One region of the Micromonospora sp. NPDC047812 genome, then DNA from elsewhere that is predicted to be linked to it. Evidence: riboswitches for the same ligand, from Rfam matches in the RefSeq annotation. Region 1 holds a riboswitch; the other holds the start of a gene.
What was found. A riboswitch is a leader RNA that binds a small molecule or an ion and turns the genes downstream of it on or off. The one in region 1 is predicted to bind cobalamin.

Region 1 (15,506 bases):
CGAACATGACGATCGTGACGGTCTCCACCAGGAACTGGGTCAGGGCCAGGTCCGGGGCGCCGTGCAGGATGAACAGCAGCGCGGTGCCGTAGCCGGCGACGCCGACGAGGATCATCGCGGTCAGTCGGCGCCGGGCGCGGGCGGCGGCCACGGCGGCCACGATCACCACCGCGGCGGCGACGGCCTGCAACGGGGTGTCCCACAGCTGGAACCGCTGCGGCCAGGGCATCCCGGCCAGCAGCGCCCCACCCGGCAAGGTGATCATCACCAGGAGGATGACGCCGAGGTAGAACGGGAGGGATCCGCGCTGGGTGGCGCCGGTCAGCTCCACCGCGAGCCGGTCCACCCCACCGATCAGCCGGTCGTAGACCGCGGCCCCGTCGAAGGGCAGGCGGGCCGCCGGGCCCAGCCGCCCCCGGTGCCGCAGGAGGAACAGCCCCACGCCGCCGGCGACCGCCAGCGCCGACAGGCCCAGCGCCAGGGTCGGCCCGTGCCAGAGCGCGAGGTGGTAGCCGGGCTCGCTGCTCGGGTACAGGTCCGCGTACGGGGCGAGGGCCTTGTCGACGGCGGGCGCGAAGAGCCCCGCCGCCAGGCCCGCGGCGGCGAGCACGACGGCCGGTGCGAGGAAGGGCCACCGGACCGGCCGGGCCTGGGTGGCGGGCACGTCGCCTTTGGTGGCGAACGCGCCCCAGACGAAGCGCAGCGTGTACGCCACGGTCAGCGCCGAGCCGAGCACCACGCCGGCGAGCACCACCAGGTCGGCGGTGCCGCCGTGCAGGAACGCCTCGACCGCCGCCTCCTTGGCGACGAATCCGGCCAGCGGCGGGAGGCCGGCCATGGAGGCCGCCGCGAGGCCGGCCACCGCCGCGAGCGCCGGCGCCCGCCGCCCGAGGCCGCTGAGCTCGCGCAGGTCACGGGTGCCGGCGACGTGGTCGACGATCCCGACGACGAGGAACAGGGTGGACTTGAACAGCGCGTGGGCCAGCACCATCGCCGCGCCGGCCAGCGCGGTGTCGCGGGTGCCGGCACCGAGGACCACCATCAGCAGGCCGAGCTGGCTGACCGTGCCGTAGGCCAGCAGCAGCTTCAGGTCGGCCTGCCGCAGCGCCGCCCAGCCGCCGAGGAACATGGTGATCAGCCCGCCGGCCAGCAGCACCGGCCGCCACGGCGTGACCCCGACCACGGCCGGTCCCATCAGCGCGACGAGGAACACACCGGCTTTGACCATCGCGGCGGCGTGCAGGTAGGCGCTGACCGGCGTGGGCGCGGCCATCGCGCCGGGCAGCCAGAAGCTGAAGGGGAAGATCGCCGACTTGCTCAGCGCGCCGAGCAGGATCAGCACCAGGGCCACGGCCAGGTAGCCCCCGCCGGGCAGGTTCGTGGCGATCTCGGACCAGCGGTAGGTGCCGGCGTGCTGCCCGAGCATGACGAACCCGGCGAGCATCGCCAGGCCGCCCAGGGTGGTCACCAGCAGCGCCTGCATGGCGGCCCGCCGGCTGGCGCGTTTGGTGGGGTCGCTGCCGATCAGCAGGTAGGAGAGGACGGTCGTCAGCTCCCAGAACACGTACAGCAGCAGCAGGTCGTCGGAGACCACCAGGCCGAGCATCGCCCCGGCGAAGGCGACGAAGACGGCCGCGAAGCGGCCCAGGCCCGGGTCGTCGGAGCGGAAGTAGCGGGCGCTGTAGGCGAGCACCAACGCCCCGACCCCGCCGACGAGCACCACCATCAGCCAGGCCAGGGTGCCCATCCGCAGGGCGATCTCCAGGCCGAGCTGCGGGACCCAGGTGACCGTCTCGACGACCGGGGTGCCGGAGCGGACCGTCCCGGTCCGGGTCAGCGCCCAGACCAGGGTCGCGGCCGGGGCCAGGGCCACCAGGTAGAGGGCCCGTCGCCCCCAGATACGTATCAGTCCCGGGGCGATCACGGCTGCGAGTGCGTGGACCGCCACCAGAACCAGCACATACCCTCCCCAGAGCTCGACAGCCGGTTAGCCAACCCTAACCGGTAAGGAGCGAATCCGCATATTGGCGATACGGGGTGGCGGCGCGCCCGCGCCCGCGACCGGTCGCCGACCTCCCGCGCGCAGGTCCGCGGCGGTCGATGTGACGGCGTCCCTCGTGATGGGTGTGGCCGAGGTGGGCACGCCGCTCGGCTGGGTGCTGCTTCCGGGGCTGCTCGGCGTGTCCACCCACCCCCGGGTGACGGCGCTGGTCTCCGCCTGGGCGGCCGGCCCCGGTCAACGGGCGGCGGGTCCCGTCAGCGCTGCCAGCGCACGACCCCGCCGACCACGGTGAGTGCCACCGTGAGGTCGCGCAGCTCCGCCGGCTCGACCCGGTACGGGTCGGTCGGCAGCGCGATGAAGTCCGCGAGCATCCCCGGGGTCAGCCGCCCCTTGAGGTGCTCCTCGTAGGAGGCGTACGCGCCGGCCTCGGTGAAGCAGCGCAGCGCCGTGTCGAGGTCCACCTGCTCGTGCGGGTCCACGCCGCCGGGCGGGGTGCCGTCGGGCTGCTGCCGGGTCACCGCGGCGTGGATGCCGAAGAACGGATCCGGGTCCTCCACCGGGGCGTCCGAACCGAACGCCACCGTCGCGCCGGCGTCCAGCAGGCTGCGCCAGGCGTACGAGGCGAGGTCCCGGCCGGCGAGCATCCGGCTGGTCAGGGGGATGTCGCTGGTGCAGTGGGTGGGCTGCATCGAGGCGGTCACGCCCAGCCGGGCGAGCAGCGGCACGTCCGCCGGGCGCAGGTGCTGGGTGTGCTCGATCCGGTGCCGCAGCCGCCGCACCGCCCCGGCGACGGTCGGGTTGGTGCGCGCCGACTCCTGCCAGTTGGCGTACGCCCGCAGCACCATCTGGTTCGCCGCGTCGCCGATGGCGTGCGCCGCGACGGCGATGCCGGCCCCGGCCGCCTTCGCCACCAGCCGCTCGAACTCCTCCGCCGGGGTGACCGCGATGCCGTGGTTGTGCGGCTCGCCCTCGTACGGCTCGGTCATCAGGCAGGTGTGCGAGCCGAGCGCACCGTCGGTGAAGATCTTGACCGGGCCGGTGCTGAGCCAGCGGTCCCCGTCGCCGGTCGCCCAGCCCCGGTCGATCACCTCGTCCAACGCGGTCGACGGGATCGACTTGTGCACCCGCAGCGGCAGTTCACCCCGGGCGTACAGGGTCTCGTAGGCGGCCCGGCAGTCCTGACCGTCGAGGTCGTGGATGCTGGTCAGGCCGACGGAGAGCAGCCGGGGCAGATGGGTACGCAACTGCGCGACCAGGTCGCCGGCGAGCGAGGAGCGCATGACGTCGTACGCCGCGTCCCCCGCCGCCTCCCGCAGGATGCCGGTCGGCTCGCCGCGTTCGTCGCGGACGATCTGCCCGCCGACCGGGTCGGGGGTGTCGGCGTCGATGCCGAGCCGCCGGAGGGCCGCCGTGTTGACCCAGGTGGTGTGCCCGTCGATGCTGGGCAGCACGGCGGGCCGGTCCGGGCAGACGCGGTCCAGCTCGGCCCGGGTCGGCTGCACCGGCCGGTCCCACTTGTGGCTGTCCCAGCGTCCCCCGAAGAGCCAGGCGTCGGGCGGCAGGGTGGCGGCGTGCCGCCCGATCCGCGTCAACGCCTCGTCGAGGCTCGTCGTGCCGCGCAGGTCCACCTGCTCCAGGCCGCGCACGTAGAGCGCCGAGTGGAGGTGGCTGTCGATCAGCCCGGGCAGCACGGCCATCCCGGCGAGGTCGACCCGGCGCGCCCCGGCGCCGGCGCGGTCGCGGCACTCGTCGGCGTCTCCGACGGCGACGATCCGCTCGCCGCGTACCAGCATCGCCTCGGCGTGCGGTCGAGCGGGGTCGAGCGTGTGGATCCGGGCGTTCTCGAAAACCGTACCGGTCATGGGCTGCCTGCTTCGACGGTCGGGCGGGGCCGTCCATGCTAGACATCCCCCGGCGACGGGCGCGGTGGCACCCGGATGCGGGACTTTCGGGGAGGGCCACCACCGGGCCGACTGCGGTACGCTGCCGACCAGTCACTACTACGACCTGTCGTGATTGTCGTCGGGGCACCCGCTCCCCGGCGGCCCGACACGGAGGTGCCGGATGGCTGACGACGCGGAGCTGACCGCGTGGGCGCTGGCCGCCGGCCGGGGTGACCGGGCGGCCGCCGCCTGCTTCGTCCGGGCGACGCAGCAGCAGGTCCGCCGCTTCCTCGCCGCGTTGGTCACGCCCCACGAGGCGGACGACCTGACCCAGGAGACCTTCCTGCGGGCGATGCGGTCGCTGCCGTCGTACGCCGGGCGCTCCTCGACGCGGACGTGGCTGCTCGCCATCGCCCGCCGGGTCGCGGCGGACCACGTCCGCACCGTGACGTCACGGCCGCGCACGGTGCCGATGCCGGACGGGTACGACGTGCCCGACCCGGCGCGCAGCGGCTTCGACCGGCAGGTCGTGCTCGAACGCCTCATCGCGGCGTTGCCCAGGGACCGGCGGGAGGCGTTCGTCGCCACCCAGGTTCTCGGCCTGTCCTACGCCGAGGCAGCGGAGGTGTGCGGCTGCCCGGTGGGCACCATCCGCTCCCGGGTGGCCCGGGCCCGGGAGGATCTGGTCGCCGCCGTACGCAGCTGGTCGGAGCCGGACACGGGCCGGGGCGGCGACGCCACCGGCTGAGCCGCCTGCCGCCCTGACCTGCGGGAAGGCGACGGTCCACGAAACTGCGCGGAACCAACGGCGGGTCCGGGACGACTACCGGTACATGGGGTGCGAGCAGTGGCGTGAGGTGCTGTCGGCGCAGTTGGACGGGGAGGAGACCGCCGCCGAGCGGACGGCGGTGGCGGCCCACCTGGCCGGCTGCGGCGGCTGCCGGACGTGGTACGACCGCGCCACGGCGGTGACCCGCCGGGCCCGGCTGTCGGTCGCCGTCGCCGGTGACGACCGCACCGACGTCATCCTCGGCGCGCTGCCCACCCCCGCTCCGCGTCGCCGGCGGGAGCGGGTCGTGCTCACCCTGCGGGCGGTCCTGGGTCTGGTCGGGGCACTGCAACTCGTGCTGGGCCTGGCGCAGGTCGGACGCGGCACGGCGAGCGCCCACGCCCACCCGGCGGCCGGGGGGCTGATGTCGGGGCACCTGTGGCACGAGTCGGCGGCGTGGAACGTCGCCGTGGGCGCGGGCTTCCTCTTCGTCGCGGCCCGACGCACGCCGCCGACCGGGCTGGTGCCGATGTTGAGCGCCTTCGTCGGCATGCTGGCGCTGCTGTCGGTCAACGACCTGCTGACCGGGCGCGTGGACACCGCCCGGCTGGTCAGCCACGTTTTCCTGCTCGCGGGCTACGTCATCGTCGTCGCCCTGTCCCGCCCGGGGCTGCGCCCCGACGGCCCGGCGCGGCGCAGCCGGCCGGACGAGCCCCGCTGGAGCCTGCCCGCCGACGAGCCCACGGAGTCGCCGGGGCTGCGGCTGCTCCCGTCGCCGTATCCCGGCTCCGCGCGCGTCTCCGACCGCCGCGCGGCCTGACCGGGCTCCGGGCCGAGGCACCCGCCCGGGTCGGAACGTCCCCGGCTGCCCCGGGGGCGGCCGGCTCGGCCAGCAACCGCTCGGCTGACCACCACCACCATTTTCAGGAGAAGCACCAGACATGCACACCCGGTTCCGCCGCCCGACCGCCGCGGCCCTCGTCGCCGCCGCTCTGGCCGCCGCCGCGCTGCTGCTCGTACCGGCCGCCCCCGCCGCCGCGCACAACACGCTGCGGGCCGCCAGCCCCGCCGACGGCGACCGCCTGACGACGCCGCCGACGAGGATCACCCTGGAGTTCGCGCAGCGGCTCGACCCGACCTTCACCACCATCGCGCTGACCGACGCCGCCCGGCGGAAGGTCCCCACCGGTGCGCCCGCCGTCGACGGGACGAAGGGCACGGTGACCGTCGACGAGACGCTGGGCGAGGGCACCTACACCGTGGCCTACCGGATCGTCTCCGCCGACGGGCATCCCGTGCAGGGGTCGTACCGGTTCACCGTCGCCGGCGGCGTCGACACCGCCGGCGGGGCGACCGCCACCGCGCCGTCCGCCACCGCGCCGACCGCCGCCGCATCGTCCGCCGCCGCGCCGCCGGCCGCCGTGTCGGTCGGACCCCCCGCCTCCGCGACCGGCTCGGGCGGCCCCGGGACGGGCGCCGTGCTGCTGGCCGCAGGGGTCCTGGTGGCCGTCCTCGGCGGGGCCGCGCTGCTGCTGCGCCGGCGCCGCGAGACCCGCTGACCGGCAGCACCCCGACCCTCGAAGCCCCGGGACCTGCCCCGGGCGCGAACCGCCCTCCCCGAACCCAAGGGACACCGACGTGCCAGACACCACTTCCCGCCCCGCCCAGCCCGTCCGGGGCCCGGGCGCCGAGCCCGTGGCGACGACGGTGGGTGAAGCCGACGTGGACGACCAGCCTGCCGCCGTCACCCCGGTCGCGGCCACGCCCGGCCCCAACCTCCGTCCCGGTTCCCGGGGGCGTGGCGGGTGGCTCGTACCCGTCGCGGCCGTGGCGTCGGCGGTGGCCGTACTCCTGCTCGGCCTGCGTGCCGGCGACGCGCTCGCGGTAGCGGTCCCCGGGCTGCCCGACCCGGGGCCGGTCACGACGTGGGCGCTGCCCGTGGTCCGGCTGCTCGCCGACGGCCTCGCCACCCTGACGGTCGGGATGGTGGTGACGGCGGCCTTCCTGCTGCCCGGCGACGGGCGCAGCGTCTCGGCGTACGGCTGGCTGCTGCTGCGCCGCGCGGGCGCGGCGGCGGCGGGCTGGGCGGTGACCGCGCTGACGCTGATCGTGCTGACGGTCTCGGACCTGCTCGGCGTCCCCGTGGACGAACTCGGCGTCCCCACCGTGGTCAGCTTCGCCTCCTCGATCTCGCAGGGGCGGGCGCTGCTGCTCCAGGCGGGGCTGGCGCTGGCGGTGGCGGTGCTGGCCCGGGTGGGCGTCTCGCGCGGGCTCGCCGCCGCGACGGCGTTGATCGCGCTGGTCGGGGTACTGCCGCCGGCGTTCACCGGGCACGCCGCCGGGGCGGGCAACCACCAGATCGCGGTGTCCAGCCTCGTCCTGCACGTGCTGGCCGCCGCCCTCTGGGTCGGCGGGCTGGTGGCGCTGCTGATGGTCCGCCGCAGCCGGCAACTGGCCGACGCCGCCGACCGGTACGGCCGCCTCGCCCTGGGCTGCTTCGTGGCCGTCGCGGTGAGCGGAACGGCCAACGCCGCCGTACGCCTCGGCGACGTGTCCCAGCTCTGGCAGTCCCGGTACGGCTGGCTGGTCCTCGGCAAGCTCGTCGCCCTGGCCGTCCTGGGCACCCTGGGCGCCGTGCACCGGTCGCGGACCCTGCCGGCCCTGCGCGCGGGCCGGCGCGGCGCGTTCGCCCGGCTGGCCGCCGGTGAGGTGGTCGTGTTCGCCGCCACCGTCGGGCTGGCCGTGGCGCTGTCCCGCAGCCCCACCCCGGTGGCGCAGGACCCGCTCGACGCCGACCCGATCACCGAGCTGCTCGGCTTCCCGATGCCCGCCGCGCCGACCCCGGAACGCCTGGTGGGCCAGCCGCTGCCGGACATGTTCTTCCTGACCCTCACCGTCCTCGGCATCGGCGGTTACCTGGCCGGGGTGTGGCGGCTGCACCGGGCCGGGCACCGCTGGCCGCTGGCCCGGACCGCGAGCTGGTCGGCCGGTCTGCTGCTGCTGGCCGCCGTCACCAACCTGGGCGTGGCCCGCTACGCGTACGTGCTGTTCAGCGCCCACATGGTGCAGCACATGGTGCTGTCGATGCTGGTGCCGATCCTGCTCGTCGGCGGCGCCCCGGTCACCCTGGCGCTGCGCGCCCTGCGTCGCCCCACCGACCCGCAGGTCCGTGGGGCCCGGGAGTGGCTGCTGCTGGCGCTGCACAGCCGGCCCGCGAGGCTGCTCACCCACCCTCTGGTCGCGCTGGGCATCTACGCCGGCAGCCTCTTCGGTCTCTACCTCAGCGACCTGCTCGGCACGCTGATGCGCTCCCACCTCGGGCACCTGGCCATGCTCACGCACTTCGTGGTCGCCGGGTACCTGCTGTTCTGGGTGCTCATCGGGGTCGACCCGGGCCGGCCGAGGCTCGCCCACCCCCTCCTGGTGATCATCCACCTCGCGTCGATGATGGCGCACGGCTTCTTCGGCCTCGTGCTGATGCAGACCACCAGCCTCATCGCCCCGGACTGGTACGTCGCCGTCCACCCGGACTGGGCGTCGTCGCTGATGGAGGACCAGAGGCTGGGCGCGGGCATCGCCTGGGCGTTCGGGGAGATCCCCGCCGCGGTCGTCCTGGTCGTGCTGGTCCGCCAGTGGGTCCGCGCCGACCGGCGGGAACAGGCCCGCCTCGACCGGGCCGCCGCCCGCGCCGAGGCCACCGGCGAGCCGGACGACCTGGCCCGCTACAACTCCTTCCTGGCCGCCGCCGGTCGCGCCGATCCCGCCGGCCCCGGCGACGACCGCCCGCGCTGAGGCCGCCTCACCGGCCGGGGTGGAGCGCCGGGGCGACCACCGACAGCTCCAGCGCGGCGGGCAGCGGCGCCACGCCCGGCCCGCCGGCCCGGACCCATCCGGTGATGTCGTCGACGACGAAGTCGTGCAGGACCAGGCCGAACCAGACCGGCCGCGCGCCGGCGCGGCGTGCCGCCGGGGTCGGGTGCACGACGACCAGGTTCGACTGCGCGCAGAGGTCGAGGCAGGCGCTGACCCGTACCCGGTGCGGAGCCGGCAACCCGGCACGCAACCGCCGCAACTGCGCGTCGTGGTCGACGGACGGGTGCTTGCGGGCGCTGCCGCAGCAGCAGTCGCGGCACACGGTGACGAGGCAGCCCGGTGCGACGGTCATGGCGCCGGCGGGTGGTAGGTGATGGCGGGCCGCCCGGTGCCCGGGTGCGTCGCGACGTCGGCCCGCACCCCGTAGACGTCGGCGAGCAGCCCGGGGGTGAGGACCTCGGCGGGCGTACCGGCGGCGACGACCCGCCCGGCGGCCAGGACGACCACCGCGTCGCAGAACATGGCCGCCAGGTTGAGGTCGTGCAGCGCGGCCAGGGTGGTGACCCCGGAGCGGCGGACCAGGTGCAGCAGGTGCAGCTGGTGGCCGATGTCGAGGTGGTTGGTGGGCTCGTCGAGCAACAGCAGCAGCGGTTGCTGGGCCAGGGCGCGGGCCAGCTGCACCCGCTGCCGCTCGCCGCCGGAGAGGGTGTGCCAGCGGCGCCCGGCGTACCCGTCCAGGTCCACCCGGGCCAGCGCGTCGGCCGCCGCGGCGCGGTCGGCGCCGCTGTCGGACCAGCGCGAGCCACGGTGGGGCGTACGGCCGAGCAGCACCACCTCGCCGACGGTGAGGTCCAGGTCCGTGTCGGCGTGCTGGGCGAGCAGCGCCGTCCGGCGGGCCAGCGCGACCCGGGGCAGGGCGGTGACGTCGTCGCCGCCGACCGTGACCAACCCGGCGTCCGGCGTGGCGAGCCGGGCGACGATCCGCAGCAGGGTGGTCTTGCCGCAGCCGTTGGGGCCGAGCAGCCCGACGAGGCTGCCCGCCGGCACCGCGCAGGTGACGTCGTCGAGGATCCGCCGGGCCGCGACGGACCAGGACACGCCGGTGACGGTGAGCATCAGCCACGCACCTTCCGGCGGTGCAGCAGCACCACGAAGGCGGGCACCCCGAGCAGCGCCGTCAGCACGCCGACCGGCAGCTCCCGGGGCGCGAAGAGGGTCCGCGCGGCGGTGTCCACCCAGACCAGGAAGATCGCCCCGGCGAGGACGACGACGGGCAGCAGGCGCCGGTGGTCCGCCCCGGTGAGGAACCGGGCGGCGTGCGGCAGGATCAGCCCGACGAAGCCCACCGCGCCGCTGACGGCGACCAGCGCCGCGGTGAGCAGCGCGGTGGCGACCAGCAGCAGCCACCGGACCCGGGTGACGGGGACACCGAGGGTCGCCGCGGCGTCCTCGCCGAAGGCGAAGGCGTTGAGCGTGCGGGCGTACGCCGCCACCAGGGCGAGCACGGCGGCCAGGACCGGCGCGGCCCAGGCCAGGGCGGTCCAGTCGACGCGGGCCAACGAGCCGGAGAGCCAGAACGTGATGCTCTGGGTGGCGTGCGGGTCGGCGACCCAGATGATGACGAACGAGGTGGCCGCCCCGCAGAGCTGCGCGACGGCCACGCCGGCCAGCACCACCCTCGTGGGGGCCAGCGCGGCCCGGCGGCCGGCCACCGCGGCCACGACCGCGAACGCGGCCAGCGCCCCGGCGAAGGCGCCCCCGGTGAGCGCGGCGACCCCGCCGCCGAAGCCCAGGACGAGGACCGCGACCGCGCCGAGCGACGCCCCCGAGGAGACCCCGAGCAGGTACGGGTCGGCCAGCGGGTTGCGGGTGACGGTCTGCATCACCGCGCCGACGGCCGCCAGCCCGCCTCCCACGGCGGCGGCCCCGAGCACCCGGGGCAGGCGCAGCCGCCAGACGATGTGCTCGCGCAGCAGCGGCACCTCGGCGTGCGGGAGTCCCAGCCGGTCGGCCACGACCGACCAGACCGTCGACACGGGAATGTCGGCCGGTCCGACGGTGACGGCCACCCCGATCGACACGACCAGCCCGGCCAGCAGGGCGACCAGCAGCACCACCAGGCCGAGCGGGTTGGCCGCGCGGACGCCAGCGGGGGCGGCACGGTCGGCGGACCCGAGGGCGGCGCGGTCGGCGGACCCGGGGGCGGCGCGGCGGGTCGGGTCGGGGGCGGTGCGGCGTGCTGGTCCCGGGCCGGCGCGGCGGGCCACGGCGGTCAGCGGTCCGCCCCGGCGGGGAGCTGCGCCACGCCCGCGGCGAGCGCCTCGACGCCGAGCACGACGCGCACCCCGGCGGAGGTCGAGGAGAACGGGATGACGACGAACCGTTGCCGGGCCACCGCCGGCAACTCCTTCAGGCCGGGGTGGCGGGTCAGGAAGGCCCGCTTCGCGGCTGCCGCGTCCCAGCCCGCGTCGACCAGCACGATCACGTCGGGATCGCGGTCCACGACCGCCTCCCAGCTGGTGTCGGCCCAGCCGCCGGTGAGGTCGCCGAACACGTTGCCCACCCCGACCGCCGACATGATCATGTTGGGGCTGCCGCAGCAGGCGCCCACGCTCGGGGCGTCGGTGCCGGCGTCCCACCAGAGCACGGACACGTCCCGCGCGCCACCGATCCGGGCGGCGGCCGTGGCGATCCGGGCCCGCTGGTCGGCGATGAGCTTCTCGGCCCGCTCCGGCACCCCGAAGACGGCCGCCACGTCCCGGATCTCGGCGAACACGTCCTCCACCGTCAGCTTCGCCGGCCGGTGCTGCTTCGGGCACCCGGCCGGCGAGAGGTACGTGCCGATGCCGAGCCCCGCGAGCGCGGCGCGGTCGCCGACGCCCTCGTCGCCGAAGGCGCTGTGGAACGAGGCGTAGACGAAGTCCGGCGCCGCCTCCAACAGCTTCTCCTTCGCCGGGTACTTGTCCGACAGCACCGGCACGGCGGCGTACGCGGCGGCGTGCTCCGGCAGGATCGCGTCGTCCAGGTACGCCGTGCCGGCCATGCGGTCGGCGAGGCCGAGCGCCAGCATGATCTCCGTGGCGGGCTGGTTCAGGGTCACCGCCCGCTCGGGCGGGGCGGCGACGGCGACCGGCGTACCGCAGTTGGTCAGCGCGACCGGGGCGGCGGCCGCCGGGGGCGCCGTGGCCGGGTCGTCCGTGGCGCAGGCGCCGAGCAGGACGACGAGGACGGACAGGGGCGCGGCAACGCGCCGGGACAGGGTGGACCGCACTGCGCGCACGCGCATCGGGACCGCCTTCCAACACCTCGTGGACGGGTCAACGCAGTGCCGTGGCCGGTCTCCTGGCTGACGGGAGGTGCGTCCGTGGCCGGCCTTCCCAGGCGGGTTACGCCCAGTGACCTCGTACGACGAGGGCCGCGAACTTCCCGATCACAGTGGCGAGGGCCGCACCGGTCTTCCACCGGCTTCCCGAGCACCACGGCAGAGTCACCCTAGCCGCCGGCCGCCCCGGAAGTCACGCGACGAACACCATCAGGGACGGTCCGCCGAGGGCTGTCGGGAGGCGCGCCGGTCAGGGCTGCGCGGCGGTCGGCAGGTCGACCACCCGGGTGGCCCAGCGGGCCATCAGCGCCGGGTCGTGGGTGATGAGCAGGACCCCGGCGGCGTGCTGCCGCTGGTAGTCGGTGATGACGGCCGCGAGGTGCGCCTGGGTGGAGGCGTCGAGCATGGCGGTGGCCTCGTCGCAGAGCAGGTAGTCGGGCCGGTGCACGAGCGCGCGGGCGAGGCAGGCGCGTTGCAGCTGCCCGTCGCTGACCGCGTGCGGGCGGCGGGCGAGCAGGTCGGGCGTGAGGCCGACGAGGTCGGCCAGCTCCGCCGCCCGGGCCCGCGCCTGTTCCTCGGGCGTGCCGGTGGCGCGCAGCGGTTCCGCGATGATGTCGGCGAGGCCCAGCCGGGGGTCGGTGGCGGCGCGGGGGCTCTGGAACAGGATCGCGACGCGGGTACGAACGGCGGCGGGCACCCGGTGCCGGGCGCCCGCCACCCGGTGGCCGTCGAGGGTGACGTGCCCGGCCTCGGGGGCGTGCAGCAGGGCCAGCACCCGGGCGAGGGTGGACTTGCCGCTGCCCGAGGGCCCGCGCAGGCCGACCGTCTCGCCGGGCGCGACGCGCAGGTCGACGCCGTCGAGGACGCGCCGGCCGCCGTAGGAGACCGCGACCTCGTGGGCCGCGAGGGCGGTGCTGGTCGTGCCGGCGCTCCCGGCCGTGCTGGTCGTGCCGGCGCTTCCGGCGGTGCTGGTCGTGCCGGCGCTTCCGGCCGTGCTGGTCATGCCGGCGCTCCGAGGGTCAGCGGGTGGTGACAGGCGGCCCGGCCCGGCGCGCCCGCGCAGGGAGCGGGCGGGGTGCGGCAGACGTCGGTGGCGCGGTCGCAGCGCGGGGCGAAGGCGCAGCCGGGCGGCAGGTCGGTGAGCATCGGCGGATGGCCGGGGACGGGCCGGAAGGCCCGCTCGGGCAGGGCATCGAGAAGACCTGCGGTGTACGGGTGGGCGGGCGCCGCGAACAACTCGGCCGTCGGCCGCCGTTCCACGATCCGGCTGGCGTACATGACGGCGACCGTGTCGGCGACCCGGCGGGCGGCGGCCAGGTCGTGGGTGATGAGCAGGACGGCGCCGCCGGCGTCGCAGCGGCGGCGCAGCAGGTCGAGGGTGTGGTCGACCAGGGGCCGGTCGAGGCCCGTGGTGGGTTCGTCGGCGAGCAGCAGCGGCGGGTCGGGGGCGAGGGCGAGGGCGGTGGCCAGGCGCTGGGCCATGCCGCCGGAGAGCTCGTGCGGGTAGCGGTCGAGGTCGGCGGGGTCGAGACCCACCTCGGCGGCGACCCGCTCGGCCGCCGCGGGCGCCTCGCGCCGGGTGTGCCCATGGGCGCGCAGGGTCTCCTCCAGCAGCCGCCGGCCCGTCCGTACGGGGGTCAGGGCGGTGGCGGGGCTCTGCGGCACCAGCCCGACCGCGCGGCCGCGTACGGCGCGGGCGAGGTGGCGCTCGGAGGAGCCGACCAGGTCGACCTGCGCCCCGGCGGGCGGGCGCAGGCGGGCATGACCAGTGACGGTGGCGTTGCCGGGGAGCAGGCCGAGCAGGGCGTGCGCGAGCACCGACTTGCCACAGCCGGACTCCCCGACCACCGCCAGGAGCTCGCCCGGGTGGACGGTCAGGTGCAGGTCGGTGACGGCCTGCACGACGGCGTCGCGGAGCTGGAAGCGGACGGTCAGCCCGTCGACCTCCAGCAGGCCGGGCCGCCCGTCGGCGGCGGTGCCACCCGTGCCGGCGCTGCCGGCGGTCTCGCCGGTGGTGGCGGATCCGGTGGGGCGGGTGGCGGTCCTCCCGGCCGGGGCGGTGGTGTCGGCGGGGGCGGGCTCGCGGGTGGTGGTCACAGGTTCAGCTCCGCTCGTACGCGCGGGTCGAGGCGGTCGCGCCACCGGCCGGTGAGGGCCGCCAGGGCCAGCGTGACGGCGACGAGGAGCAGGCCGGGCACGATGCTGGCCCACCAGGCGCCGGTGAGCAGGGACCGCTGCCCGTCGTTGATCATGTTGCCGATCGAGGCCAGGTGCGGGGGCAGGCCGAGGCCGAGGAAGGACAGCGCGGTCTCGTGCCAGACGGCGTGCGGCACCATCAGCGTGGTGGCCAGGGCCAACCGGGGCAGCACGTGCGGGAGCAGGTGCCGGGTGATCACCCGGGCCCGGCTGGCGCCGCCGGAGATCGCGGCGTCGATGAACGGCCGGGTACGCAGGCTGAGCAGCTCGGACCGGACGATGCGGGCGGTGGAGAGCCAGTGCGTCAGCCCGATCGACAGGATCACCGCGCCCAGGCTCGGCCGCAGCATCGCGACGATGAAGATACCCAGCAGCAGGTGCGGCAGCGCCGCGATGGTGTCGACCACCCGCATCAGCACGCGGTCGACCCAGCCGCCGAGGGTGCCGGCCACCGCGCCGACGAGGCCGCCGATCACGGTGGCGACGAGCGCGGCGACCGCGCCGACGAGCAGCGAGACCCGCAGGCCGTAGAGGCTGCGGTGGGCCACGTCGCGGCCGAGGTCGTCGGTGCCGGCCGGGTGCGCCCAGGAGGGCGCCAGCCGGGTCCGGGCCAGGTCCACCGCGCTCTCGTCGAGCGGCCAGAGGACGGGGGCGAGGAGGCAGGCCAGGCCCGCGCCGACGAGCACGGCCCAGGCGACGGCGGCGCCGACCCGGCCCGTACGCGGCTTCGGCCGCCGGACCCGCAGGGGCAGGGCGAGGTCAGTCATCGAGGCGTACCCGGGGATCGGCGGCGGCGTAGGCGAGGTCGGTGCCGAGGTTCGCGGCCAGCACCACGACGGTGGTGGCCAGGGTCGTGGCGGCCAGCAGCGGGAAATCGCTGCCCAGCGCGCCCTGTACGGTGACCGCGCCGAGGCCGGGCAGGGAGAACACGGTCTCCACCAGGACGGCGCCGCCGATCAACTCCGGCAGGTGGGTGCCGACGAGGGTGAGGAACGGCAGCAGCGCGGTACGCAGGGCGTGGCCGAACAGCACGGTGCGGCCGGGCAGGCCCCGGGCCCGGGCGGCGAGGACGTGGTCGTCGCGGAGGCTGTCGGCGACGGCGTCCCGGATGAACAGGACGAACCACGGCGTCTGGGCGATCGCCAGCACGCCCACCGGCAGGATCAGGTGCCGGGCCACGTCGGCGGGGTCGGTGCCGGTGGCGGTGATGTCGGTGAGCCCGCCCGCCGGCAGCCAGCCGAGGGTGAGGGCGAACAGGGCGATCGCGGCCAGCCCGATCCAGAACACCGGCATCGACTGCACGGCGTACGCGGTGGCGCGCAGCGCCCGGTCGAACCAGCCGCCACGCCGGTACGCGGCCAGCGTGCCCAGCAGCAGGCTCGCCACGAGGACGAGGGCGAGGGCGGCGCCGACGAGCAGCAGGGTCCAACCGGCACGGGCGGCGAGCACGGAGGTGACCGGCTCGTGGCGACTCGTGGACCAGCCCAGGTCGCCCTGGAGCAGGTTGCCCACCCAACGCAG
Region 2 (15,506 bases), on a different contig from region 1:
GCCGTCGACGACCAACTGCGGCTCGCCCTCCGCGGCCAGCCCGTCGAGCGCCCGCTGCACCCGCCCGGTCAGGCTCACGCCCTGGGTCACCACCAGCGGCGTGCCGGCGGCGTCGGCGCAGACCGCCAGGCCGCGGGTGCCGTCCAGCAAGGTGCACAGCTCGGACAGGCCGGCGTCGAGCACCTCGGCCACGTCGGTGGCGCGGGCGAGGCGGCCGGAGAGCGCGGCCAGGGCCGACTGCCGCGCGGCGGCGCGGACCTCGGCGGTCACGTCGCGCAGCGTGGCGACGTAGAGGCGGCGGCCGGTACGCGGCTCCCGCAGCGAGTTGTAGACCGCCTCGGCCCAGATCCGCTGCCCGTCGGCGTGCCGCAGCGGCAGGGTGACCCGCCCCCGGTCCGAGCCCCGCGCGGCGCACAGCACGTCGATGAGCAGGCGCCGGTCGGCGGGCGCGGCGTCGGCCTCCGGCCACCACGGGTGCGGCGGCGCGACCGGCGCCGCCAGCCGGGCGGCGCCGACGAGGCGGCAGAACGCCTCGTTCGCCTCGACCAGCGCGCCGTCGGCGTCGACCACGGCGAACGCGTCCTGCAACGACTCGATCAGCGCCGCCCGCCAGGTCGCCTCCTCGTTGCGCAACCGCGCCAGCTCCAGGTGCGCGCCCACCCGGGCCAGCAGTTCCTCGGAGGAGAACGGCTTGGCCAGGTAGTCGTCGGCCCCGGTCCGCAGCCCCTCCACCGCCGCCTCCTCGCCGGCGCGGGCGGAGAGCACGATGATCGGCAGCGCGGTGGTACGCCGGTCGGCGCGCAGCGCCCGGACCAGCCCGAAGCCGTCCAGGCGGGGCATCATCACGTCGGTCAGCACCAGGTCGGGCACCCGCTCGGCGATCCGGTCGAGCGCCTCCCGCCCGTCGGCCGCGACGACCACCCGGTGGTGCGGTGCGAGCAGGCTCGCGAGGAACGCGCGCAGGTCGGCGTTGTCGTCCACCACCAGCACCGTCGCGGCGTCCCGGGCGTCGTCGCCGGTCGCCTTCGCGTGGGCGGGCGCGGCCTCCGGCAGCCAGTGCAGGGCCTCGGCGACGTACGCCTCGTGGGCCCGCTCGCGGTGCCTCGTCGCGGCGGTGGGCCGGCCGTACGGCAGGCGGACGGTGAACGTCGAGCCCTCGCCCTCGACCGAGCGCACGCTGACCGCGCCGCCGTGCAGCTGGACCATCTCCTGCACCAGCGCCAACCCGATGCCGGTGCCCTCCTGCGACCGTCCGGCGGCACCCTTCACCCGATGGAAGCGGCGGAACAACAGCGGCTGCTGGTCGGCGGGGACGCCGACGCCGGTGTCGTCGACGGTCAGCGTGACGTGCTCGCCGTCGCCCCGCAGCCGCAGCCGCACCGCGCCGGCCAGGGTGTACTTGAGGGCGTTGGAGAGCAGGTTGACGACCACCTTCTCCCACATGTCGCGGTCCACGTACGCGGTGCGCGGCAGCGCCTCGACGTCGACCCGGTAGGCCAGCCCGGCCTGGCGCATCGCGTACGCGAACGACTCGGCGACCCCGGCGGTGAGCGCCGGAAGGTCGGTCTCCACCCGTTCCGGGTCCAGCCGGCCGCTCTCCAGGCGGGCGAAGTCGAGCATGTCGTTGACCAGTTTGCGCAGCCGGCCGGTGTTGCGGTGCACCAGCTCCAGGCGTTCGCGCTGGCCCGGCGGGAGCGGCTCGCGCCGGTCGGCGAGGCTCTCCCGCACCGGGCCGGCGATCAGCGTCAGCGGGGTGCGCAGCTCGTGGCTGACGTCGGTGAAGAACTCCGTCTTCGCCGCGTCCAGCTCGGCCAGCGCCGCGGCCCGGCGGCGCTGCGCCTCGTACGCCAGCACGTCGCTCAGCGCCGTCGAGACCCGGTTGGCCACCAGGTCGAGGAACCCGCGGTACGCCTCGTCCAGTTCCCGGAAGGGGCTGATGCCGGCGACCAGCACGCCGGCCGGGCGGGCCTGCCCGGTCGCCAGCAGGGGCAGCACCACCACCTCGTCCACCGGCACCCCGACGACCGCCCCGGCTCCGGCACGGGGGTCGCCGGGCAGTGCCACTGCCCGGACCCGCGCGGGGCTTCCGGTCCGCGCCACCTCGGCGATCTGTGCCAGCCACCCCGCCCCCGCGGCGATGTCGTGGGCCACGCCGACCGAGGCGGCCAGCACCAGACCGTCCGCGTCGGAGCCTCGGCTGCCGGCCGGTCCGGGGCCGGTCGGGTCGCTGCCGTCGCCCGGCGGCGCGCCCTCCGGGCGCAAGTAGATCATGGCGGCGGGCAGGTCGGTCGGGCTGCCGGTGAGGACCCGGGCCGCCGCCCGGGCGGCGTCGCGGGTGGTGTCCGCCGCCGCGATGGAGATGGAACCCAGCTCGCGCAGCGTCTCCAGCCGCCGGTCACCCAGCACCCGGGCGGTGACATCGGTGGTGGCCACGAAGACACCGAGGACCTGGCCGTGCCCGGCGCGCACCGGGCTGTAGGAGAAGGTCCAGTACGTCTCCTCCAGGTAGCCGTGCCGGTTGAGCAGGAGCAGTTGGTTCTCCGCGTAGGTGGCGCCCCGGCCGGCGAGCACCTGGTCGGTGAGCGGGCCCAGCTCGGTCCAGACCTCCGCCCAGCACTGTGCGCCCGGCTGGCCGACCGCGGCCGGGTACTTGTCGCCGAGCACCGGGGTGTACGCGTGGTTGAAGATCTGCACCAGCTCCGTGCCCCACCACAGCAGCATCGGGATCTTCGACGGCAGCACGGTGCGTACCGCCGCGCGCAGCTCCGGCGGCCAGTTCTCCACCGGACCCAGGGCGGTGGCCGCCCAGTCGGTGGCCCGGTGCGCGGCGCTGGTCGCGTCGTCGCCGGCGAAGAGATCGTCGACGGCCGCCCCGGCGCCCGCCGGTCCGACGCGTTGCTTCGAATCCACGTCCCGGCCCCCTGTCCCCGCGCTGGTCCCCGGGTCGCAAGCAGCCGCCGTGCCTGCCCCTCATCGTCCCGCCGGGGTCACTTTCCCCAACCGGCCACGCGCGAACCGTCCATCGACGTGACCCGACCCGCACCCGACCGGGCGCGCGGTCAGCGGGCGAGCCGGTGGTCGCGGGGGCTGACGCCGTGGACCCGACGGAACGCGCTGCTCAGCGCGAAGGGGCTGCCGTAGCCCACCTCGCGGGCGACCGCGCCCAGCGTGGCGTCGGGCTCGCGGAGCAGGTCGGCGGCGAGCGCCAGCCGCCACCCGGTCAGGAACGTCATCGGCGGCTCGCCGACCAGCTCCGTGAAGCGGCGGGCCAGCGCCGCCCGGGAGACGCCCACCTCGGCGGCGAGGGCGGCGACGGTCCAGGGCCGGGCGGGATCGTCGCGCAGCAGCCGCAGCGCCGGGCCGACGACCGGGTCGGCGGCGGCGACGTACCAGGCGGGCGCGGCGCCGGGGCGGGCGAACCACGTCCGCAGCGCGGCGATCAGCACCAGGTCGAGCAGCCGGTCGAGGACGATCTCCTGGCCGGGCGCGTCCCGGGCGACCTCGTCGGCGAGCAGGGACACCAGCGGGCCGCTGCGGTCCTCGCCGCCGACCACCAGCAGGGGCGGCAGGGCGGTCAGCAGCCGCCGGCCCAGTTCGCCGGGCAGCTGGTAGGTGCCCGTCAGCAGCACCGTGGAGCCGTCCGCGCCCGTGCCCCAGGTGCGTACGCCCAGCGTCATCGCCTCGGCCAGGGGCTCGCCCCGCAGCGTGGTGCACCGCTGCCCGGGGTGGACGACGACCTGCGGCGCGGTGGCCGGGTCGTCGGCCACGAGATAGCCGTCCGGTCCCCGCAGCACCGCCACGTCGCCCGGCCCGAGCGCGGCCGGCGCGCCGTCGTCGGGGACCACCCACGCCGTGCCGTGGACCAGGGCCACCACGGTCAGCGGGGCGCGGTCCTCGATCCGCAGCGCGAACGGCGGATCGAGCAACGACCGGAGCAGGAAGGCGCCCCGGGCCCGGGGCCCGTCCAGCATCCCGCTCAGCGGATCCACGCCCGGATCCTAGCCACGTCCCGCCGTCGCCCCGTCGATCATGCAGTCGTGGTGCCCCACGAAAGCCGCTTACCGCCCCGTACCGGCCACCGGAACTGCATGATCGACGGGAGCGGGGTGAGGGTCAGGTGGTCAGCCAGGTGGTGGCGCGGGTGCGGATGGGCGGGGGGATCTCGTGCAGGCCCGGGAACTCGTCGTAGGTGACGTCGTAGCCGAGGGAGCGCAGGCGGGGGACCAGGCGGCGGCTGCACACGTCCACCGGCAGGACCGGGTCCCGCGCGCCGTGCGAGACGTAGACCCGGGGCCGGCCGTGGGTGACCAGCGGCGCGGCGAAACCGGGGGAGAAGGCCACCACCGCGTCGACCAGGTCGCCGTTGGTCAAACCCAGGGAGAGGGCGTACGAGGCGCCGTCGGAGAACCCGCCGAACGCCACCCGGGCCACGGGGTAGCCGGCGAAGACCGTGGCCAGCAGGCCGTCGATGCGCCGTACGTCCGTCCCGAAGCCCTCGCCGCCGATCAGGTCCCAGCTGCTCGCCACCGACTGCGGGGCGACCAGCAGCAGGCGGTGCGCGTCGGCGACCGGCAGCAGCAGGTCCAGCCCCTGCCGGGCCGAACCGCCGGCGCCGTGCAGGAGCAGCACCAGCCGGTACGGCGGACCGTCGACCGGCTCCGGGGCGTACACCATCGCCAGCGCGGCACCCCGCGGGTCGGTCAGCGACGCCAGCCCGGCGGCGGCCGGGGCGGTCGGCGGCGCCGGACGCGCGGCGAGCCGGCCGTGCCGGAAGTTCTCCTCCGGCTGCCGGTGCGGCGGCGCGGGCTCGGCCACGGGATCACCGCTCCTCGTCCTGGGCGGGCATGCGCCGGCGGTTACCCGCCAACCCGACGCTCAATCCCCCCGCCGCGACCCGCCACGGACGCGGCCGGCGAGCGGCGCGGCCCCGGCCGGGGGCCGGCTCATCCGCTCACCCGGCGGACCAGCCGGGACGGGAACATCGTCGCCGGCGGCACCGGTCGCCCGTCCAGTACGGCCGTGGCCGCCGCCGTGGCGATCTGCGTCACCGGATGCGTCGCCGTGGTCAGCGCGGGGGTGGTCATCGCGGCGAGCGGGATGTCGTCGAAGCCGGTGACGGCGACGTCCCCGGGCACCTGGACGCCGTCGCCGCGCAGCCGGTCGATCACCCCGAGCGCGGTCGCGTCGCTGCTGCCGACGATCGCGTCCGTGTCCGGCCAGCGTTCCAGCACCTCCCGGGCCGCCACCCGGCCGCGGTCCGCGCTGAAGTCCCCCGGCACCAGCCGCTCCGGCAGGGCGGCGTCACGCACGATCCGCCGGTACGCGCCGACGGACCGGCCGGCGCAGGTCAGCCAGCGGGGCCCGGTCACCATGGCGATGCGGCGGCGCCCGGAGGCGTAAAGGTGCCGGACGACGGCCTCGGTGCCGCCGCCGTTGTCCACGTCGAAGGCCGGTACGAGGGCGGAGCCGATGCCGATCGAGGCCACCCGGCCGCGCAGCCTCGCCGGGACCGCGTCCAGCACCGCCTCGGTGGTGTTGATCAGGACGACCCCGCCGACGCCGCGGTCCTCGGCCAGCCGGCGCACCTCGCCCGGCGCCCGGGTGGGCAGCCAGTGCAGCCCCACCCCGAGCCCGTGCGGCGTGCAGACCCGGGCGCAGGCGCCGAGCACCCGGTGGACGTACGGGTCGTCGAGGACCGTCGCGGTGGTGCCGGTCACCGCGACCACCAGCCGGACCCCGGTGCCGCGGACCAGCGCGCGGGCGGCCGGGTTCGGCGCGTAGCCGAGCCGGTCGGCGGCGACGTTCACCCGCTCGCGCGCGGCGGGGGAGGCGTAGCCGGTGCCGGCGATCACCCGCGAGGCGGTGGCCCGGGAGACCCCCGCCACCCGGGCGACGTCCTCCAGGGTCGGTGGTCGGTGTGTCGTCGTCATCCCGGTCCTCCCCGTGCTCGGCCGTCGCGGCGTGGACGGTCGACCGAATCATCCCCCTCCGGCGCGCTGACGGTAAGGGGCGCGTTCGGGTTGCTCCGAGAGCGCTCTCAGGTGTGGGATCGGGCGGCAGACGACCCGAGGCGAGAGGACCGCCACCGTGAGCCGCACCGCCGCCCCGACCGCCCCGCCGCCCCCGGCCGTACCCCGGGCGGTGCTGGCCGCCCGTACCGGTGTGGCGGTGGTGTTCGCGCTCAACGGCCTGGCCGTGGCCACCTGGTTCTCCCGGGTGCCCGCCGTCCGGGACGCGCTCGGGCTCAGCGCGGGCCGGCTCGGGCTGCTCCTGCTCGCCATGTCCGTCGGCGCGCTGCTCGCGATGCCCACCGCCGGCCTGGTGGCCCAGCGGCTCGGGGCGGCCCGCACGGTCGCGCTCTCCACCCTGGTCGTCGCGGCCGGGCTGACCGTGACCGGGCTCGCCGCCCTGGCCGGGTCCCTGGCCGGGGTCGCGGTGGGGCTGTGCGCCCTCGGTTACGGCTCCGGCATCTGCGACGTGGCGATGAACGTCGAGGGCGCGGCGGTCGAGCGGCGGCTGGGGCGGACCGTCATGCCCCGCTTCCACGCGGCGTGGAGCCTCGGGTCCGTGGCCGGGGCCGGGCTCGGCGCCGGGGCGGCCCGCCTCGGCGTGCCGGTCGCCGTGCACCTCGCCGCGCTGGCCGCGGTGGTGCTGCTCGGCACGCTGCTGGCCGTCCGGTCGTTCCTGCCGGCGGCCGAGAGCGGCACCGCCTCCGCGTCGGCCGCCCCGGCCGAGCGCCGCCGCGAACTGCTCGCCGCCTGGCGGGAGCCCCGTACGCTGCTCGTTGGCCTGCTGGTGCTGGTGTCGGCGTTCGCCGAGGGCAGCGCCAACGACTGGCTGGCCGTCGCCTTCATCGACGGCCACGACCTCAGCGAGGCGGCCGGGGCCGCGGTCTTCGGCGTCTTCGTCGTCGGCATGACCCTGGGCCGCACGGCGGGGACCGTCGCGCTGGACCGGTGGGGTCGGGTACCCGTGCTGTCCGCCACGATCCTGCTCGCCACGTTCGGCGCGGGCGTGGCGGTGCTCGCCGGCTCCGGGCCGGTGGCGATCGCCGGCGTCGCGCTCTGGGGGATCGGTGCGTCGCTGGGCTTCCCGGTCGGGATGAGCGCGGCGGCCGACGACGAGCGGCGGGCGCCGGCCCGGGTCAGCGTGGTCGCCGTGATCGGGTACACGGCGTTCCTCGCCGGCCCCCCGCTGCTGGGCCTGCTCGGCGACCGGGTCGGCACGCTGCGGGCGCTGCTCGTCGTGCCGCTGCTGCTGCTGCCCACCCTCGCCCTGGTGCCGGCCACCCGCCCGCCGGCCCGCTGAGCGGCCCCCCGCCCGCCGGCCCGTGCTCGTCCGCCACCCCGCGAGGTCGGGCCCGGGGGCGACGACCGGGGCGCGCAGGTGGCTCCCAGGTGGTGCGCAGACGGTTGCCAGGTGACGGTGCTGCACTGGGAGGACGCCGAGGAGAGGAGCCGGGCATGGGCTGGTTCAACCGGCGGCCGCGCGCCGCCGACGCGACCCCGACGAAGCTCGACCGCGAGGCGACCCGGGAGGACCTGGCCGCGCTGGAGGCGTTCGTGGCCAGCCGCCGGGGCGTGGAGTTCTACCTGGAGCCGGAGACCACGGCGACGGACACCACCGTGGTCGCCATCGCCCACGACGGCGAGTGGATCCGCCGGCGCACCGGCTCGCCGCGCGCCGCCGGGTCCATCGCCCGCAAGCACGCGGTGCCGCTGTACGAGGCCGCCCGCACCGGCTACCCGGAGCGGATGCGGGCGTGGAACCGGGCCCACCCGGAGCGCCACGCCCGCTGACCGGTCCGCCCGTCGTCACGCCCGCGGACCAGCCGGGGGGTCAGGCTCCCTGACCGGCCGGGGCACCACGCCCATGAGCGGTACGCCCGAGACCACTCCGGCCCGCTGCCCGCTGTCCGCCGGACCGGCACGGGGCTGCTCCGTCGGACCCGGCGCGGTAAGGTGCCCCGATGGCTGATCGGTCCCGGTCGCTGGGCCGTCCCTTCTGGACGTTCTGGACCGCCGCGGCGCTGGCCAACCTGGGCGACGGCATCCGGGTGGCCGCCTTTCCGCTGCTCGCCGCCGCGCTGAGCGACGACCCGGTGGCGGTGGCCGCGGTGGCCGCGGCGCAGTTCCTGCCGTGGCTGGTCACCGGCCTGCTGGCCGGCGCGCTGGCCGACCGCCGGGCGGCCCGTGCACTGATCGTCGCCGCCGACGCCGGCCGCGTCGTGGTGCTGGCGGCGGTGGCCGTGGCCGTGGCGACGGGCGTGGCCTCGGTCGCGCTCGTGGTCGCCGCCGCCTTCCTGCTCGGTGTCGGCGAGACCCTGCGCGACACCGCCGCCCAGACCGCGATCCCCCGCCTGGTGGACGACGCACAGCTGGAGCGGGCCAACGGCCGGCTGGTGGCGGGTGAGATCGTGGGCAACGAGTTCGTCGGTCCGCCGGTCGGGGCGATGCTGTTCGTCGTCGGCGCGGCGCTGCCCTTCGCCATCAACGGCGCCTCGCTCGCGCTGGCCGTCATGCTCGTGCTGTCCCTGCCGCTGAGTCTCGCCCGCCCCGGCCCGGCACGGTCGGGCGCCGACGCGGACGGGCGGAGCGCCGCCGCCGACCCGGCCAGGCGCGGGGCGCTCGCCGGGCTGCGGTGGCTGGCCCGGCAACCCGTGCTCCGCACGCTCGTGGTCGTCGGCGCGGCAGTCGCCGCCGCGGACAGCGCCTGGTTCGCGATCTTCGTGCTCTACGCGCGGCAGAGCCTCGGTCTTGGCGCGTTCGGCTTCGGCCTGCTGCTGGCCACCGGTGCGGCCGGCGGGCTCGCCGGCTCCCTGGTCGCCGACCGGTTGATCGGCCGGTTCCGGCACCGTCCCGTGCTGGCCTGGTCGATGGCGGTCACGGCCGGAACGCCGGCCCTCCTGGCCGTCGCGCCGCACCGAATCGCCGCGGTGGCCGTCGTCGTCACCACCAGCGCGTCGTTCGCGGTCCTCAACGTGGTCGCGCTGTCGATCCGGCAACGCCTCGTGCCCGGCGACCTGCTCGGTCGGGTGGTCGCCGCCTCCCGGATGCTCTCCTACGGCTGCGCCGCGCTCGGGGCGCTCGCCGGCGGGGCGCTGGCCGCCGGCCTGGGCATGCGGGCACCCTTCCTGTTCAGCGCGACGGTGGCGGTCGCCGCGACCGCCGCCTGGTGCGTCGCGTCCCGTCCCACCGCGCCGGGCGGTCCGGCCTGACGGGGAGGATGCCCGTCGTCGGGCGCGCTCGCGTCGCCCGAGTCGGACGATCCGTGCCACGAGCACGGCGGCGGACCCCAGCGTCGCGGTGGCGAGCAGCACCGTGAGCGTCGGATAGCGGTACGCCACCTGGACCCGGGCGACGCCGCAGCCCCGGTGGAGCGCCGACCACCCGGTGGATCGAGGCGAGCAGCAGCAACGGCGCGAGCAGTGGGAGCAGCCTCACCAGCGTCCGCGGGCGCACCACCCGGCCGGCCGCCCAGCGGTCGTCGCCGGCGAGGCGCTGCTGGCCCCGAGCGTCACCCGCCGGCTCATCGCCGAGTGCACCCGCCTGCCGGCCGCCCGGCGGGTGCCCGGACGGCTCGACGGGGTGACCCGGCGGGAACGGGAGGTGTTGACGTTGATCACCCGTGGGATGTCCAACGCCGAGATCGAGCGGCACCTGCACCTCAGCCGGGGCACCGTGAAGACGCACATCGGCCGGTTGCTGACGGAGCTGGCCGCCCGTGACCGGGCGCAACTGGTCATCGCGGGGCTACGAATCGGGGCTCGCCGACCGGTGAGCCGACGTCGACCGTGGTCGAGGTCCCCGTCACCACGTCGGGCGGGCGGCGACGCCTCCCGCGCGCCGCAGCCTGCCTGCTGGGGAAGCGGAACGGCACGCGGGCGCCGGGGTGTGCGCGGGTGCCGTTCCGCTCGGCCCGTGCGCGTTCCGGGGCCACCGTCGCCGTATTCGGCGGCTCAGACCTTACATTGGCCGACGACAATGCGAAAGGCGTGCCTGAACGGGCATCACGATCGTTGTTCGTCGATCGATGCGAGGTGCCGTGAGCCGGGGTGGGGTGGCGTTGACCGGCGGCCCGGGGTGTGGCAGCATTCGCGGCCTGACGGCAGTGAAGGAAGCCGGTGCGATTCCGGCGCGGTCCCGCCACTGTCACCGGGGAGCGATCCCCCCTCGTGAGTCACGACCGTGCGTGCGCGGTTGGAAGGCCGGGGGAGAGCGTCGATCCGGGAGCCAGGATACTTCGGCCGTCGGAGTGACCCCAGGGCGTGGACACCCGAGGAGGACCCGATGACGCACCGCGTCTCCCCCATCGACGATCATCGTCGCATCGTGCCCGGCCGTGCCAACGGCCCCGCTGGCGGCAACTCTCCCGCGGGCGGCCGCATCGCCGCGCGTGGCCGCCGTTCCGTGCCGCCGGCCAGCCGCGGGGCCGCCGCGCACCCGCCGGTCCGCACCATGCCCGCCGTCGGTCGCCCGGCTCCCGGTGGCGCCCGCACCGTGCCCGGCCGGTTCACCACCGTGACCGGGTCCACCCTCGCCGCGTACCGCTGACGCCCGCACCGCGCCGCCCGACCCCGCCGGCCCGCCGGTGAGCCGGCCGCCGGCCCGTCGTACCCGCTGAACCGCGCCCATCCCCGCATCGCCCGGTCGTCCCCGCGTCGACCCGGGCGTCACTCTCCGGAGCTGTCCGTGCGCATCCTGCTGCTCTCCACCGCCGACACCGACCTGCTCGCCGCCCGCGCCAGCGACGCCGACTACCGGCTCGCCAACCCCGCCCGGATCGCCGCCGACGCCGTGCCCGCGCTGCTCGACGGCGTCGACCTCGCCGTCGTACGCCTGCTGGGCGGCCGGCAGGCGTGGCCGGACGGGCTGGCCGCGGTGCTGGCCTCCGGCGTGCCGACGGTCGTGCTCGGCGGCGAGAACGTGCCGGACGCGGAGCTGATGGCGGCCTCCACCGTGGCCTCCGGGGTGGCCACCCAGGCGCTGGCGTACCTGGTCGAGGGCGGGCCGGAGAACCTCGCCCAGCTCGCCCGGTTCCTCTCCGACACGGTGCTGCTCACCGGCGAGGGCTTCGCCCCGCCCGCGCCCACCCCGACGTATGGCATCCACGGCGAGCGGCCCACGCGGCCGGACCGGCCGACGGTCGGGATCGTCTTCTACCGGGCACACGCCCTCGCCGGGAACACCGGGTTCGTCGACGTCCTCGCCGACGCGGTCGAGGCGGCCGGCGGCGACCCGCTGCCCATCTACTGCGGCTCGCTGCGCGGACTCACCGCCAACGCGGGGCCGCTCGGGCTCTTCGCCCGCTGCGACGCCCTGCTGGTCACCGTGCTCGCCGCCGGCGGCACGGTCGCCGCCGACGCCTCCGGCGGAGGGGACGAGGACGCCTGGGACGTGGGCGCGCTCGCCGCCCTGGACGTGCCGGTGATCCAGGCGCTCTGCCTGACCAGCACGCGCGAGCAGTGGGCCGCCAGCGACGCCGGGCTGTCCCCGCTGGACGCCGCGATGCAGGTGGCGATCCCCGAGTTCGACGGCCGGATCGTCACCGTGCCGTTCTCGTTCAAGAAGATCGACGCCGACGGGCTGTCCACCTACGCCGCCGACCCGGAGCGGGCCGCCCGGGTGGCCGGCATCGCCGTGCGGCACGCCCGGCTGCGGCACGTGCCCCAGGCCGACAAGCGGCTCGCGGTCGTGCTCAGCTCGTACCCGACGAAGCACTCCCGGGTCGGCAACGCCGTCGGCCTGGACACCCCCGCCTCGGCGGTGCGGCTGCTCGCCGCCCTGGCCGACGCCGGCTACCACCTCGGCGACGCGCCGGTGCCCGACGACGGCGACGCGCTCATCCACGCCCTCATCGCCGCCGGCGGCCACGACGTCGAGTGGCTCACCCCGGAACAGCTCGGCGCCGCCGAGGCGCGGGTGCCGGGGGAGACGTACCGGCGGTGGTTCGCGCAGGTGCCGGCGGAGCTGCGGGAACGGATGCTCGCCCACTGGGGCGAGCCGCCCGGCGGGCTCTACACCGACGGCGGCGACATCGTGCTCGCCGGGCTGCGCTTCGGCAACGTGGTGCTGCTGATCCAGCCGCCGCGCGGTTTCGGGGAGAACCCGATCGCCATCTACCACGACCCGGACCTGCCGCCCAGCCACCACTACCTGGCCGCGTACCGCTGGCTGGCCGCGCCCGTCGCCGACGGCGGGTTCGGCGCGGACGCCGTGGTGCACCTGGGCAAGCACGGCACCCTGGAGTGGCTGCCCGGCAAGGGCCTCGGGCTGGCCGCCGGCTGCGCCCCGGACGCCGTCCTCGGCGACCTGCCGCTGGTCTACCCGTTCATCGTCAACGACCCCGGCGAGGGCACGCAGGCCAAGCGGCGCGCGCACGCCGTCGTCGTCGACCACCTCGTGCCGCCGATGGCCCGCGCCGAGACGTACGGGGACCTGGCGAAGCTGGAGCAGCTGCTCGACGAGTACGCCACCGTGCAGGCCCTCGACCCGGCCAAGGTGCCGACCCTGCGGGCCCAGATCTGGGACCTGGTACGCGCCGCCGAGCTGCACCACGACCTGCACGCCGAGCGGATGCCCGACGCCGACGACTTCGACGACTTCGTGCTGCACCTCGACGGCTACCTGTGCGAGGTCAAGGACGTGCAGATCCGCGACGGCCTGCACATCCTCGCCGCCGCGCCCACCGGCGAGGCCCGGGTCAACCTCGTGCTCGCCGTGCTGCGCGCTCCGCAGGTCTGGGGCGGCGCCCGCGCGCTGCCCGGCCTGCGGCAGGCGCTGGCCGGCGCGTACGGGCTGGACGAGCAGGCGCTGCTCGCCGCCCCCGGGGAGCGGCTCACCGTGCCCGAGGCGCTGACCGAGACCGTGGAGGGACCGGGCGTGACCGCCGCCGACGCGGTCGACCTCATCGAGGCCCTGGCCCGCCGGCTGGTCGTCGGCATGGAGACCCTCGGCTGGGACGCCGACGCCGTCGAGGTGGTGGTCGAGGAGGTGGCCGGGCGGGCCGTACCGGACGCCGCCGCGGTGCTCCGCTTCGCCGCCACCGAGCTGGTGCCGCGCCTGAACCGTACGACCGACGAGATCGACCGGGTGGTGGGCGCGCTCGACGGGCGGTTCGTGCCGCCCGGCCCGTCCGGCTCGCCCACCCGGGGCCTGGTCAACGTGCTCCCCACCGGCCGGAACTTCTACTCCGTCGACCCGAAGGCCATCCCGAGCCGCAACGCCTGGGACGTCGGCGTGGCCCTGGCCGACTCGCTGCTCGCCCGGCACCTCGCCGACACCGGGGAGTACCCCCGCTCGGTCGGGCTCACGGTCTGGGGCACCAGCGCCATGCGTACCCAGGGCGACGACATCGCCGAGATCCTCGCCCTGCTCGGCTGCCGCCCGACGTGGGACGACCGGTCCCGTCGGGTCACCGGCGTCGAGGTGGTGCCGACGGCGGAGCTGGGCCGCCCCCGGGTCGACGTCACCGTGCGCATCTCCGGCTTCTTCCGCGACGCCTTCCCGCACGTGGTCGCGCTCATCGACGACGCGGTCCGGCTGGTGGCCGCCCTGGACGAGCCCGCCGAGCAGAACTTCCTGCGCGCGCACGTCGCCGCCGACCTCGCCGAACACGGCGACGAGCGGCGGGCCACCGCCCGCGTCTTCGGCTCCAAGCCCGGGGCGTACGGGGCCGGGCTGCTGCCGCTGATCGATGCCCGCAACTGGCGCAGCGACGCCGACCTCGCCGAGGTGTACGCCGTCTGGGGCGGCTACGCCTACGGCCGGGGGCTGGACGGGCGGGAGGCGCGCGCCGACATGGAACGCTCCTTCGCCCGGATCGCCGTGGCGGTCAAGAACCAGGACACCCGCGAGCACGACATCGTCGACTCCGACGACTACTTCCAGTACCACGGCGGCATGGTGGCCATGGTCCGCCACCTCACCGGTGCCGCCCCGGCCGCGTACGTGGGGGACTCGGCGATGCCGCACGACGTGCGCACCCGCACCCTCGGCGAGGAGACCCGGCGGGTGTTCCGGGCCCGGGTGGTCAATCCGAAGTGGATCGCCGCGATGCGCCGGCACGGCTACAAGGGCGCCTTCGAGCTGGCCGCCACCGTCGACTACCTGTTCGGCTACGACGCCACCGCCGGCGTCGTCGACGACTGGATGTACGAGCACCTGAGCGCCGCGTACGTCTTCGACGACACCACGAGGGAGTTCCTGGAGCAGTCGAACCCGTGGGCGCTGCGCGGCATCACCGAGCGGCTGCTGGAGGCGGCCGACCGGGGCCTGTGGGCCGAACCCGAGCCGGCCACCCTGGACCGGCTCCGCGAGACGTACCTGGCCAGCGAGGGCGACCTGGAGGAACGGCAGTGAGCGCGAGGAGTGAGCCGGTCCTGCGAGCTCCGCAGTCGCGAACGGAAGGCGGCACGGTGACCACCTTCCCGTTCAGCGCCGTGCTCGGCATGGACGACATGCGGCTGGCCCTGCTGCTCAACGCCGTCTCCCCGGCGATCGGCGGGGTGCTCGTGCGCGGCGAGAAGGGCACCGCCAAGTCGACCGCCGTACGGGCCCTGGCGGCGCTGCTGCCGCCGGTCGACCGGGTGGCCGGCTGCCGTTTCGCCTGCGACCCCGCCGCCCCCGACCCGTCCTGCCCGGACGGGCCGCACCCGGCCGCGCCGGCCGCCGAGCGGCGTCCCGCCCGGCTGGTGGAGCTGCCGGTCGGGGCGGCCGAGGACCGGGTGGTCGGCTCGCTCGACCTGGAGAAGGCACTCGGCGAGGGGGTGCGCGCCTTCGAGCCCGGCCTGCTCGCCGCCGCCCACCGCGGGGTGCTCTACGTCGACGAGGTCAACCTGCTCCACGACCACCTGGTCGACCTGCTCCTCGACGCCGCCGCCATGGGCCGCTGCCACGTCGAGCGCGAGGGCGTCTCGGTCAGCCACGCGTCCCGGTTCCTGCTGGTCGGCACGATGAACCCGGAGGAGGGGGAGCTGCGCCCCCAACTGCTGGACCGCTTCGGGCTGACCGTGGAGGTCGGCGCCAGCCGCGACCCGGCCGTACGCGTCGAGGTGGTCCGCCGCCGGCTCGCCGCCGACGCCGACCCGGCGGGGTTCGCCGCCCGCTGGGCCGACGCCGACGCGCAGGTCGCCCGCCGGGTCGCCGCCGCCCGGCAGCGGCTGGCGCACGTGCTGCTGCCCGACGCCGCGCTGCGCCGGATCGCCGAGGTGTGCGCCGCGTTCGACGTGGACGGCATGCGCGCCGACATCGTCACCGCCCGTACGGCGCTGGCGCACGCCGCCTGGCACGGCCGGGACGCGGTCACGGTGGAGGACGTGCGGGTCGCCGCCCGGCTGGCCCTGCCGCACCGGCGTCGCCGGGACCCGTTCGACGCTCCGGGGCTCGACGAGAAGCGCCTGGACGAGGCCCTCGACCGGGCCGGCGACGACGACCCCGACGACGAGCACGGCGGCCCCGGCGACGGCCCGGACTCCGGCCCGGACGGCGGCGGACCCGGCGGCCCGG

Region 2: it holds a riboswitch for cobalamin, as region 1 does, so the genes downstream of both, AB0883_RS22495 (hypothetical protein) here and AB0883_RS10965 (ABC transporter substrate-binding protein) in region 1, are expected to answer to the same signal.

Annotation. Positions count from the first base shown of each region.
Region 1 is NZ_JBEYRY010000002.1:690,115-705,620, forward strand. Features, by position in the region: gene AB0883_RS10920 (Na+/H+ antiporter subunit A) at 1-1,960, opposite strand, end outside; gene AB0883_RS10925 (amidohydrolase) at 2,257-3,864, opposite strand; gene AB0883_RS10930 (sigma-70 family RNA polymerase sigma factor) at 4,067-4,633, shown strand; gene AB0883_RS10935 (zf-HC2 domain-containing protein) at 4,719-5,474, shown strand; gene AB0883_RS10940 (copper resistance CopC family protein) at 5,596-6,213, shown strand; gene AB0883_RS10945 (cytochrome c oxidase assembly protein) at 6,293-8,446, shown strand; gene AB0883_RS10950 (hypothetical protein) at 8,454-8,819, opposite strand; gene AB0883_RS10955 (ABC transporter ATP-binding protein) at 8,816-9,583, opposite strand; gene AB0883_RS10960 (iron chelate uptake ABC transporter family permease subunit) at 9,583-10,734, opposite strand; gene AB0883_RS10965 (ABC transporter substrate-binding protein) at 10,740-11,753, opposite strand; cobalamin riboswitch at 11,782-11,963, opposite strand; gene AB0883_RS10970 (dipeptide/oligopeptide/nickel ABC transporter ATP-binding protein) at 12,040-12,792, opposite strand; gene AB0883_RS10975 (ABC transporter ATP-binding protein) at 12,789-13,886, opposite strand; gene AB0883_RS10980 (ABC transporter permease) at 13,883-14,752, opposite strand; gene AB0883_RS10985 (ABC transporter permease) at 14,745-15,506, opposite strand, start outside.
Region 2 is NZ_JBEYRY010000006.1:121,147-136,652, forward strand. Features, by position in the region: gene AB0883_RS22455 (SpoIIE family protein phosphatase) at 1-2,910, opposite strand, end outside; gene AB0883_RS22460 (AraC family transcriptional regulator) at 3,060-3,989, opposite strand; gene AB0883_RS22465 (phospholipase) at 4,114-4,815, opposite strand; gene AB0883_RS22470 (LacI family DNA-binding transcriptional regulator) at 4,944-5,930, opposite strand; gene AB0883_RS22475 (MFS transporter) at 6,088-7,308, shown strand; gene AB0883_RS22480 (hypothetical protein) at 7,464-7,799, shown strand; gene AB0883_RS22485 (MFS transporter) at 7,970-9,217, shown strand; partial or broken gene AB0883_RS22490 (LuxR C-terminal-related transcriptional regulator) at 9,588-9,734, shown strand; cobalamin riboswitch at 10,114-10,243, shown strand; gene AB0883_RS22495 (hypothetical protein) at 10,290-10,553, shown strand; gene cobN (cobaltochelatase subunit CobN) at 10,692-14,360, shown strand; partial or broken gene AB0883_RS22505 (VWA domain-containing protein) at 14,450-15,506, shown strand, end outside.